Regions from separate parts of the Pantoea sp. X-Soil-ISGK-275 genome, predicted to be linked through region 1. Evidence: predicted binding sites of a transcription regulator. Region 1 holds the regulator's gene; each other region holds the start of a gene.

Evidence for each region. The regulator ArgR, encoded in region 1, controls arginine synthesis, uptake and breakdown. The targets are predictions, from matches to a motif close to ANTGAATAAAAATACANT.
Region 2: the regulator ArgR is predicted to act here: its motif matches at 1,280-1,297, upstream of argC (N-acetyl-gamma-glutamyl-phosphate reductase).
Region 3: the regulator ArgR is predicted to act here: its motif matches at 1,898-1,915, upstream of argF (ornithine carbamoyltransferase).

Annotation. Positions count from the first base shown of each region.
Region 1 covers NZ_AP035976.1:3,762,884-3,766,133, reverse strand. The annotation lists gene yhcN (peroxide/acid stress response protein YhcN) at 1-57, opposite strand, end outside; gene AC6I8A_RS17425 (YdgH/BhsA/McbA-like domain containing protein) at 160-426, opposite strand; gene yhcN (peroxide/acid stress response protein YhcN) at 516-779, opposite strand; gene argR (transcriptional regulator ArgR) at 1,269-1,739, opposite strand; gene mdh (malate dehydrogenase) at 2,164-3,099, shown strand; gene mscM (miniconductance mechanosensitive channel MscM) at 3,152-3,250, opposite strand, start outside.
Region 2 covers NZ_AP035976.1:4,049,003-4,052,252, reverse strand. The annotation lists gene argE (acetylornithine deacetylase) at 85-1,233, opposite strand; gene argC (N-acetyl-gamma-glutamyl-phosphate reductase) at 1,401-2,405, shown strand; gene argB (acetylglutamate kinase) at 2,421-3,194, shown strand; gene AC6I8A_RS18845 (argininosuccinate synthase) at 3,209-3,250, shown strand, end outside.
Region 3 covers NZ_AP035976.1:690,618-693,867, forward strand. The annotation lists gene pyrB (aspartate carbamoyltransferase) at 1-621, opposite strand, end outside; gene argF (ornithine carbamoyltransferase) at 865-1,872, opposite strand; gene rraB (ribonuclease E inhibitor RraB) at 2,035-2,457, shown strand; gene miaE (tRNA isopentenyl-2-thiomethyl-A-37 hydroxylase MiaE) at 2,517-3,250, shown strand, end outside.

The DNA of each region.
Region 1 (3,250 bases):
ACCAAAGGCGAACAGGGACAGCAGGGTTGCAGTTGCGATGGTTGTTTTGATTTTCATAATTTTCTCCTCATTTAATCAACAACCTGCGGCAGAAAAGGGGGAGGCGGGTCGTCGATCTATTGCCTGGCGCCTTCAAGGCGCCGGACGTTCAATTAGTGATTATTTGTAGAGTTCAGCAGTGACGTGGAAGGTATCACCACGATTGCTTTCAATGATGCGGTAGTGGCTGGCACCCTGCGCATCAGCTTTCTGTGACAGTTCCTGACGAACGTTAGTCTGGTCACCGTCAACACCACTCACGCTGATGGTTTGGTTCAGGGATTGCAGCTGTTCAGCTTGTTGGTTTGAAACCAGGCTTGCGGCGCTGGCACCAAAAGAAAGAACAGAAGCCAGGCCCAGTACTGCGATAGCTAATTTGGTTTTCATGATTCACTCTCCTGAAATTGGGTCGGCAACCTGAGAGGCAAGCGCGTCTCAAACGGGTTACCGTTCACATTGCGTCTTAAGTCAGTAACTTATTTATACAGCTCAGCGGTTGCGTGGTAGCTGTCACCGGTATTCGCTTCGATCACGCGGTAAGCTTTCGCACCTTGCTGATCGGCTTTATCGTTTAACTGCTGACGGATATCCATTGGAGAACCGCCCACGCCGCTGACGCTAATGGTGCCTGCGGGTTGCAGATTCGCTGCCTGTTCGGCGTTAATAGAATCTGCTGCAAAAGCACCAAATGACAGGGCAGAGAGAATACTCAAAGTCGCGATAGTAGTTTTAACGTTCATGATATTTTTCCTCGTCGTCTATTTTTATCTTTTTCTTTCGTGTGATTTGCATCACGAAAACAAGTATAGATCTAATCACCCAGGAAATTAATACCGAGCTAATAATGTTTGGTTGTAATTCTTTATCCTTATGGCACTTTTTTAGAACCTGAAGTTATAAAAAACGCCTGGATCTTAACCATTGATGGTTATTTAGACGTAAAAACAATGATCTACATCAAATTATCTTTTAGTGCGAAAGATCATGGTTGATCTCGCTGGCTGATACGCAGAGGGAAGGGAATGACACTGAGCACGATGTGTAAAGCAGTGTAAAATAGCGCATAAGGTTAAGCAGGCGCAAAGGTCGTACCAATCTGTTAGCCTGAAAAGAACCGCTAAGCATATGGATAACTTATTATTTACCAAGGGGTTTGTAACAGATTGGTTACGAATGAAGCGGGAAGGGCAAGATAACCGGCAGAGGATCTGCCGGTATGCAGCAGGGTTTTATAGCTCTTGTTCGAATAAAACCAGAATCGCGTCGTACAGCTGTTTGACTGAGAAGGTGCGCGCAGGGGTAATAAAGATGGTGTCATCACCGGCGATGGTGCCGAGAATCCCTTCCGCTTTACCCAGCGAATCCAGCAGGCGCGCAATCAGCTGCGCAGCGCCCGGGCTGGTGTGAATCACCACTAACGCATCGTTGTAATCGATATCCAGCACCAGATTCTTCAGCGGGCTGGTGGTGGTGGGTACGCCGAGTTCAGCTGGCAGGCAGTAAACCATTTCCATCTTGGCGTTACGCGTACGCACCGCGCCGAACTTGGTCAGCATGCGAGAAACTTTGGACTGATTGATATTCTCGAAGCCGTCTTCCTGCAGCGCCTGCACGATTTCGCCCTGGGAGCTGAATTTCTCTTCCTTCAATAAGGCTTTAAACGCTTTAATCAAGTCGTCTTGTTTCGATGGGTTTCGCATAAGCTACCAATTAAAAGAGGGTTGCAGAGGGCAACAGGCCCACGGCAGATAAATTATTATGCATTTAGATGAATTTTTATGCAATAAGTCTGATGAGAGAATCGCGGTAATGACCTGCGGGGCGGGCATAATAACAGAATATGATGTCGCACCAAAATCGCGGGTGGGCGCGCAAAGCGAAGGTTGCAAAGTTGTTATATTATTGAGGTGGTAACAACAATATCGATGATCATTGCCGTCCATTGTCTTCTGGCTGCGAATGAATCATTCAGGCGACTTCTGAAGTGGAGATGTCTCGGGAGCCGATTGCGGCGTAGTGTTAAGTGCGCGACAGGTTTAGTCGCTATCGCCTGAGAAGTTGATTAAACTCGTAACCTGATGGATTTTCGGCATATCTCTGCCCCACCTTAATAAGGAGTTCAGGATGAAAGTTGCCGTTCTCGGTGCCGCTGGTGGTATTGGCCAGGCGCTCGCACTGCTGCTCAAAACGCAATTACCCGCAGGCTCAACTCTCTCACTTTACGATATCGCCCCGGTAACGCCGGGTGTGGCGGTCGATCTCAGTCACATCCCAACGGCAGTCACCGTGGAAGGGTTTAGCGGTGAAGATGCGACGCCTGCGCTGCATGGTGCCGATGTGGTGCTGATCTCTGCAGGTGTGGCACGTAAGCCGGGCATGGATCGCGCCGACCTGTTTAACGTTAACGCCGGTATCGTGCGTAACCTGATTGAACAGGTTGCCAGCACGGCGCCGAAAGCGCTGATTGGAGTGATCACCAATCCAGTCAACACCACGGTGGCGATTGCGGCCGAAGTGCTGAAGAAAGCTGGCGTGTATGACAAGAATCGCCTGTTTGGTGTTTCCACCCTCGATATCATCCGCGCTAATACCTTTGTCGCGGCGCTGAAAGGCAAGCAGCCTAATGAGATTGAAGTGCCGGTGGTGGGCGGGCATTCAGGCGTAACCATTCTGCCGCTGCTGTCGCAGGTAAAAGGCGTGAGCTTCAGCGAGCAGGAAGTGGCGGATCTCACCAAACGTATTCAGAACGCGGGCACCGAAGTGGTGGAAGCCAAAGCCGGTGGCGGATCGGCAACGCTGTCGATGGGACAAGCGGCGGCCCGTTTTGGCCTGTCATTGATTCGCGCCATGCAAGGTGAAGCCAACGTCGTGGAGTGCGCATATGTGGAAGGCGATGGCGAATATGCCCGCTTCTTCTCGCAGCCGCTGCTGCTGGGCAAAAACGGTATTGTTGAGCGCCGTCCGCTGGGTACGCTGAGTGCCTTTGAACAGCAGGCGCTGAACGGCATGTTGGAAACGCTGAAGAAAGATATCGCGCAGGGCGAAGAGTTTGTGAAGTGATCGGCTCTGAGCTGCAATAAAAAACGCCCGGCAATTGCCGGGCGTTTTGTTTTTATAAGCCGCCAGATTTGAAGGTCTTATTGGCGGGCGCGCCGTTGCTGGCAGGATTTTGTTTTCCTAGCGTCTCCATGCGTACCTGGAACGGCGGGAA
Region 2 (3,250 bases), 290 kb from region 1:
AGATAAGTTATTCTTATTATCAAATCCCGAACAATGACGGGGCAATTTGCTGATTTAACAGTGAAATGCCCCATCTGTTGTTCATCAATGACAAAAATGCTGCACGACTTGAGTGATAAGCGCATGAGTCGGCTTGATAAATGCGGTATCAATAAACTCATCAGGTTGGTGGGCTTGATTGATAGATCCCGGGCCTAAAACCAGCGTTGGGCACAATTGCTGGATAAAAGGCGCTTCAGTGCAATAGTTTACCACTTCGGTTGGCACGCCCAGCAGCTTCTCCACCACTTGCACCAGCTCATGATCGGCCGGGCATTCGTAGCCTGGAATCGGCGGATGCAGTTCGCCCACGGTTAATCGTCCTGGCCAGCGTGCACTCACCGGTGCCAGCGCGTCATTCAGTAAACCATCCAAATCGCTCAGGGTTAAGCCCGGCAGCGGACGAATATCCATATGCAATTCACAGCAGGCGCAAATGCGGTTGGCGGCATCGCCACCATGAATATGGCCGAAGTTCATGGTTGGATAAGGAATGGCAAACCCATCGTGGTTGTAGCGCTCTTTCAGTGTGTTACGCAGCTGCATCAGTTGGGTGATGGATTCATGCATCAGCTCAATGGCGTTGACGCCGCGTGACGGATCGCTGGAGTGGCCCGATTGTCCCTGAATACGAATCACATTCGACAGATGACCTTTGTGCGCGCGTACTGGCTTGAGCGAGGTTGGCTCGCCGATGATGGCGCAATCTGGACGCAGTTGCGTTGATTCAGAGAAATACTTCGCGCCCGCCATGGTGGTCTCTTCATCGGCGGTGGCGAGGATGTAGAGCGGCTTGCTGAGTTTGGTCACGTCAACGTTTCGCAGCGCATCCAGAATAAAGGCAAAGAAGCCTTTCATATCGGCGGTGCCCAGGCCGTACAGCTTGTTGTCGTGTTCCGTCAGCGTGAAGGGATCGCGCGTCCAGCGGCCATCATCATAGGGAACGGTGTCAGTATGACCGGCCAGTAACAGGCCGCCTGCGCCCAATCCGCTGCGCGCCAGCATGTTGAATTTATGCCGCGTGCCAGGTACCGGCTGCACTTCTACACTGAAGCCAATATCGCGGAACCAGCCGGCCAGCAAATTGATTAAAGTTTCATTACTCTGATCCAGTGCGCTATCGGTTGCGCTGATTGATGGCGTGGCAATCAACTGGCGGTAGAGTTCGATAAAAGGTGGTAATTTTGTCTTCACTGTTGACGGTCCTTGGGTTAGGATGTATCAATATTCATGCATTAATAGTGAATAAAAATACAATAACGTCGCTTGCATGTGAAGCATCAAATCTTCTGCAACCGGCATTCTGGGCAACGGGGCAAGGCCGCGACCCGATACGTGACTGTAATAAGGTATACAGCCTGATGTTGAATACGCTGATCGTTGGTGCCAGTGGTTACGCTGGCGTAGAGCTTGCCACCTACCTGAATCGCCATCCGCATATGAACATAACCGCTTTGGCGGTTTCAGCGCAAAGCCCGGATGCTGGAAAGTTATTGTCGGATTTGCATCCGCAGCTCAAAGGCATTGTCGATTTGCCGCTGCAGCCGCTGAGCGATGCCGCTGAATGGGCCGACAAAGTGGATGTGGTGTTCCTCGCCACCGCCCATGAAGTCAGCCACGATCTGGCACCTGAATTCCTCAAAGCCGGTTGCGTGGTGTTCGATCTCTCCGGCGCATTCCGCGTAAACGACGACGCTTTCTATACCCAATATTACGGTTTCAGCCATCAGCATCAGGATTGGCTGGATAAGGCGGTTTACGGCCTGGCCGAATGGCAGCACGACAAAATTAAAGATGCGGAGCTGGTTGCGGTGCCGGGTTGCTACCCAACCGCCGCCCAGCTTTCGCTGAAGCCGCTGATCGCAGCGGGCCTGCTTAGCGACGCACAGTGGCCAGTGATCAATGCCACCAGTGGCGTGAGCGGTGCAGGGCGCAAAGCCAACGTTGGCACCAGCTTCTGTGAAGTGAGCTTGCAGCCGTACGGCCTGTTTAATCACCGTCATCATCCGGAAATCGTGGCACATCTCGGTACGCCGGTGATCTTTACGCCACATCTGGGCAGCTTCCCGCGCGGTATTTTGTCGACCACGACCTGCCGCCTGAAAGCGGGCGTGACGCAACAGGATGTGGCGGATGCCTTCCATAATGCATACCACGACAAACCGCTGGTGCGCGTGTATGACAAAGGCGTACCGGCGCTGAAAGCGGTGGTCGGTTTGCCGTTCTGCGACATCGGCTTCGCCATGCAAGGCGAGCACCTGATTGTGGTGGCTGCCGAAGATAACCTGCTGAAAGGCGCCTCATCGCAGGCGGTTCAGTGTTTGAACATTCGTTTCGGCTTCCCCGAAACGCTGTCTTTGATTTAACGAACGGATAACGCAATGAATCCATTGATCATTAAACTGGGTGGCGTGCTGCTGGATAGCGAAGAAGCGCTGGCCCGTCTGTTTGATGCCCTGCTGGCGTACCGCAATGAACATCAGCGTCCGCTGATCATTGTGCACGGCGGTGGTTGCGTGGTGGACGAGCTGATGAAGAAGCTCGCGCTGCCGGTGAAAAAGAAGAACGGTTTGCGCGTGACGCCAGCCGATCAGATTGACATTATTACCGGTGCATTAGCCGGTACCGCCAACAAAACACTGCTGGCGTGGGCGAAGAAATACGGCATCGGCGCAGTCGGTTTGTGCCTCGGCGATGCCGGTTTGGTTAATGTGGCGCAGTTCGATGAAGAGCTGGGACACGTTGGCAACGCGACGCCTGGCAATCCGGCGCTGGTGAACACGCTGCTGGCGGCGGGCTACATGCCAGTGATCAGCTCGATTGGCATCACCGACGGCGGCGAGTTGATGAACGTCAACGCTGACCAGGCGGCGACTGCGCTGGCGGCGACCGTCGGTGCCGATTTAGTGTTGTTGTCTGACGTTAGCGGCATTCTCGACGGCAAAGGTCAGCGCATCGAAGAGATGACCGCCGCGAAAGCGGAACAGCTGATTGCGCAGGGCATCATCACCGATGGCATGATCGTGAAAGTGAACGCGGCGCTTGATGCCGCCCGCACGCTCGGTCGCCCGGTCGATATCGCCAGCTGGCGTCATGCTGAACAACTGCCAACCCTTTTCAACGGCGTGTCGATTGGCACCCGGATTCTCGCATAATCAAGGATTAAGACATGAGCACGCAAAACATCAAAAAAATCGTTCTGGCCTACTCA
Region 3 (3,250 bases), 3.1 Mb from region 1:
GTTCTGCTCATCCAGCATATCGGTGATATACGACGGCATCGCCAGCGCATCCGGCGCGATAAAGAAGAAGCGGTTGCCATCAAACTTCGCCAGCGCCTGCGTCAGTGAATGCACGGTGCGGCCATATTTCAGATCGCCGACCATCGCCACATTCAGGTTATCGAGGCGATTTTGCGTTTCGCGGATGGTGAAGAGATCGAGCAGCGTTTGCGTCGGATGCTGGTTGGCACCGTCACCGGCGTTGAGAATCGGAATGCCGCCGGAGAATTCCGTCGCCAGACGCGCCGCGCCTTCCTGCGGATGACGCATCACGATGGCATCGACGTAAGTACCAATCACCGAAATGGTATCGGCGAGGGTTTCGCCTTTCTTGCCGAGCGAGGTATTGCTGCCATCGGCGAAGCCCACCACCGATGCGCCGAGACGATGCATCGCGGTTTCAAAAGACAAGCGCGTGCGCGTTGAAGCCTCAAAGAAGCAGCTGGCGATCACGTTGTGTTTCAGCAACTCCGGCTGGGGATTGGCTTTCAACTGGGCGGCGGTGTGCAGCACCAGCTCCAGCTCGTCGCGGTTGAGATCGTTGATGGAAATAATGTGCTTGCGATATAGCGGGTTGGCCATAGCGTTCTCCTCTGCGCTGCCGGATTGCGGACAAAAAAAAGCCCCTGCTTAAGGGGCTTTTTTTACGATCGATTGATGACGGAAAGAAACAGATGCGCCGCCCGCTGTCAGGCGTCGTTGAGCGTCAAATTGTGCGCTGCGCTGTTGCATGTTTCCTCCGGCAAATTGGGCCGCATTATACGCATTCACTGATTTGCATCAAGCAAATATCGTGCGCGAGGTAAACGTTTGCGGCGCGACCAATCATAGCTTGCCGAGTGTCGCCACCATCACCGCTTTAATGGTGTGCATGCGGTTTTCAGCCTGATCGAACACGATGCTGTGCGCCGATTCAAACACCTCATTACTCACTTCCATGCCATCCTGCAAACCGTACTGCTCGGCCATTTGCCGGCCCAGCGTGGTTTTGTCGTCATGGAAGGCCGGCAAGCAGTGCAGGAACTTCACCTGCGGGTTGCCGGTCAGTGCCAGCATCGCGCTGTTCACCTGATAAGGACGCAGCAGGGCGATGCGCTCTTCCCACACCGATTTGGCTTCGCCCATCGACACCCACACATCCGTGTAAATGAAGTCGGCACCTTGCACGCCTTCGGCGATCTCTTCGGTCAGGGTGATTTTGCCACCGGTTTGCTGCGCGACCACGCGGCATTGATCCACCAGTTCCGCTTCTGGCCAGCAGCCTTTTGGTGCCACCAAACGCAGATCCAGGCCGACCAGCGCAGCGGCTTCCAGCATGCTGTTGCCCATGTTGTTGCGCGCATCGCCGACGTAAACCAGCGTCATTGCATTCAGCGATTTGCCTGGCAGATGTTCCTGCATTGTCAGCAGATCGGCCAGCAGCTGCGTGGGATGGAATTCAGTCGTCAGGCCGTTCCACACCGGCACGCCAGCGAATTCCGCTAAGGTTTCAACCAGTTCCTGGCCGTAGCCGCGATATTGAATACCGTCATACATGCGTCCCAACACGCGCGCGGTGTCCTTCATCGACTCTTTATGGCCGATTTGGCTGCCACTTGGACCGAGATAGGTAACGTTAGCGCCCTGATCGTAAGCGGCAACTTCGAAAGAGCATCGGGTACGAGTCGAGTCTTTTTCGAAGATGAGCGCGATGTTTTTGCCTTTCAGGTATTGCGTTTCGCTGGCATTTTTCTTTGCGTGTTTTAATTCACCTGCCAGGCTCAGCAGAGAATCGATTTCGGCTGGGGTGAAATCCAGCAATCTCAGGAAATGTCTTTGATGTAGCTGACTCATACAGCGCTCCGGGTGCCCACATTAAAATGAATTAAAATTCAATCTAACCGTATGAATATGCATTTTCAACCCCAGCGTTAAGAAACTTGTTGTTTTGTGTAGTGGCGCGCGAGGCAGTGTGGGAAAATAATGGTATTCAGCCGAATATTTGAGGACACACCCATGGCATATGAAGCATTGCTGGAAGAACAGCGCGAAGAGACGCGACTGATCATTGAAGAGCTGCTGGAAGACGGCAGCGATCCAGATGCGCTTTACACTATTGAGCATCATCTCTCCTGCAACAACTTCGACTCGCTGGAGAAGGTCGCGGTTGATGCCTTCAAACTGGGCTACGAAGTGAGCGAGCCAGAAGAGCTGGAGCTGGAAGACGGTACCACCGTGATGTGTGTGGATATCCTGAGCGAAGGCGCGTTGAAGCCTGAGTTGATTGATGCGCAGGTTGAGCAACTGGTTAATCTGGCAGGCAGCTACAACGTCGATTACGACGGTTGGGGCACCTACTTTGAAGATCCTGATGCTGAAGATGAAGACGACGATGGCGAGTTCATCGACGATGAAGAAGATAACGGTGTGCGTCACTAAGCATTAATGGGCGGCGCTCGCCGCCCTGAAACGTTTCCCCGTAACACAAAAGACTGCCCATGAATTACGCTCCGCTATTAGAACCAATCTATCAATTCCTGCATTGCCGCACGCCACAAGCGTGGATTGATGAAGCGCGCAAGCCGGAAAATCTGACGTTGTTGCTCACCGATCACATGGTTTGCGAATTGAAGGCCGCGCAAACGGCGGTGTTTATCATCCGTAAATACGTGGCGGATAAGCCGAGTGGTGATGCCATTCTGGCGTGGCTCAAGCCGTATGAAGATTTTATCTACCGCGACGAGCAGGACGGTAACTTCATCAATGCCCACAAGAATCTGACCAAAAGTATTATCGTGCGCAACGAACTGCCGTGGGCCGACGATCTGGTGGAGATGATGGTGCTGCTGGTGAAAGAGGAGCTGCATCACTTCTATCAGGTGTGGGAAATCATGCAGTCGCGCGGTTTGCCGTATCGCAAAATCACCGCCAGCCGCTATGCCAAAGGGTTGATTCGCGAAATTCGCACTTACGAGCCGGAAGCGCTGGTGGATAAGCTGATTTGCGGGGCGTACATCGAAGCGCGTTCCTGCGAGCGTTTCGCCAGCCTGGCGCCGTATCTGGATGAGCAGCTGGAGAAGTTCTATATTTCGCTGCTGCGCTCAGAAGCGCGTCACTATCAGGATTACCTGAAGCTGGCGCAGCAGATTTCGCCGAAGGACATTGCGCCGCGGGTGCAGGTTTTTGGTGAAACAGAAGCGCGCTTAATCAGTGAGCCGGATGGCGAGTTACG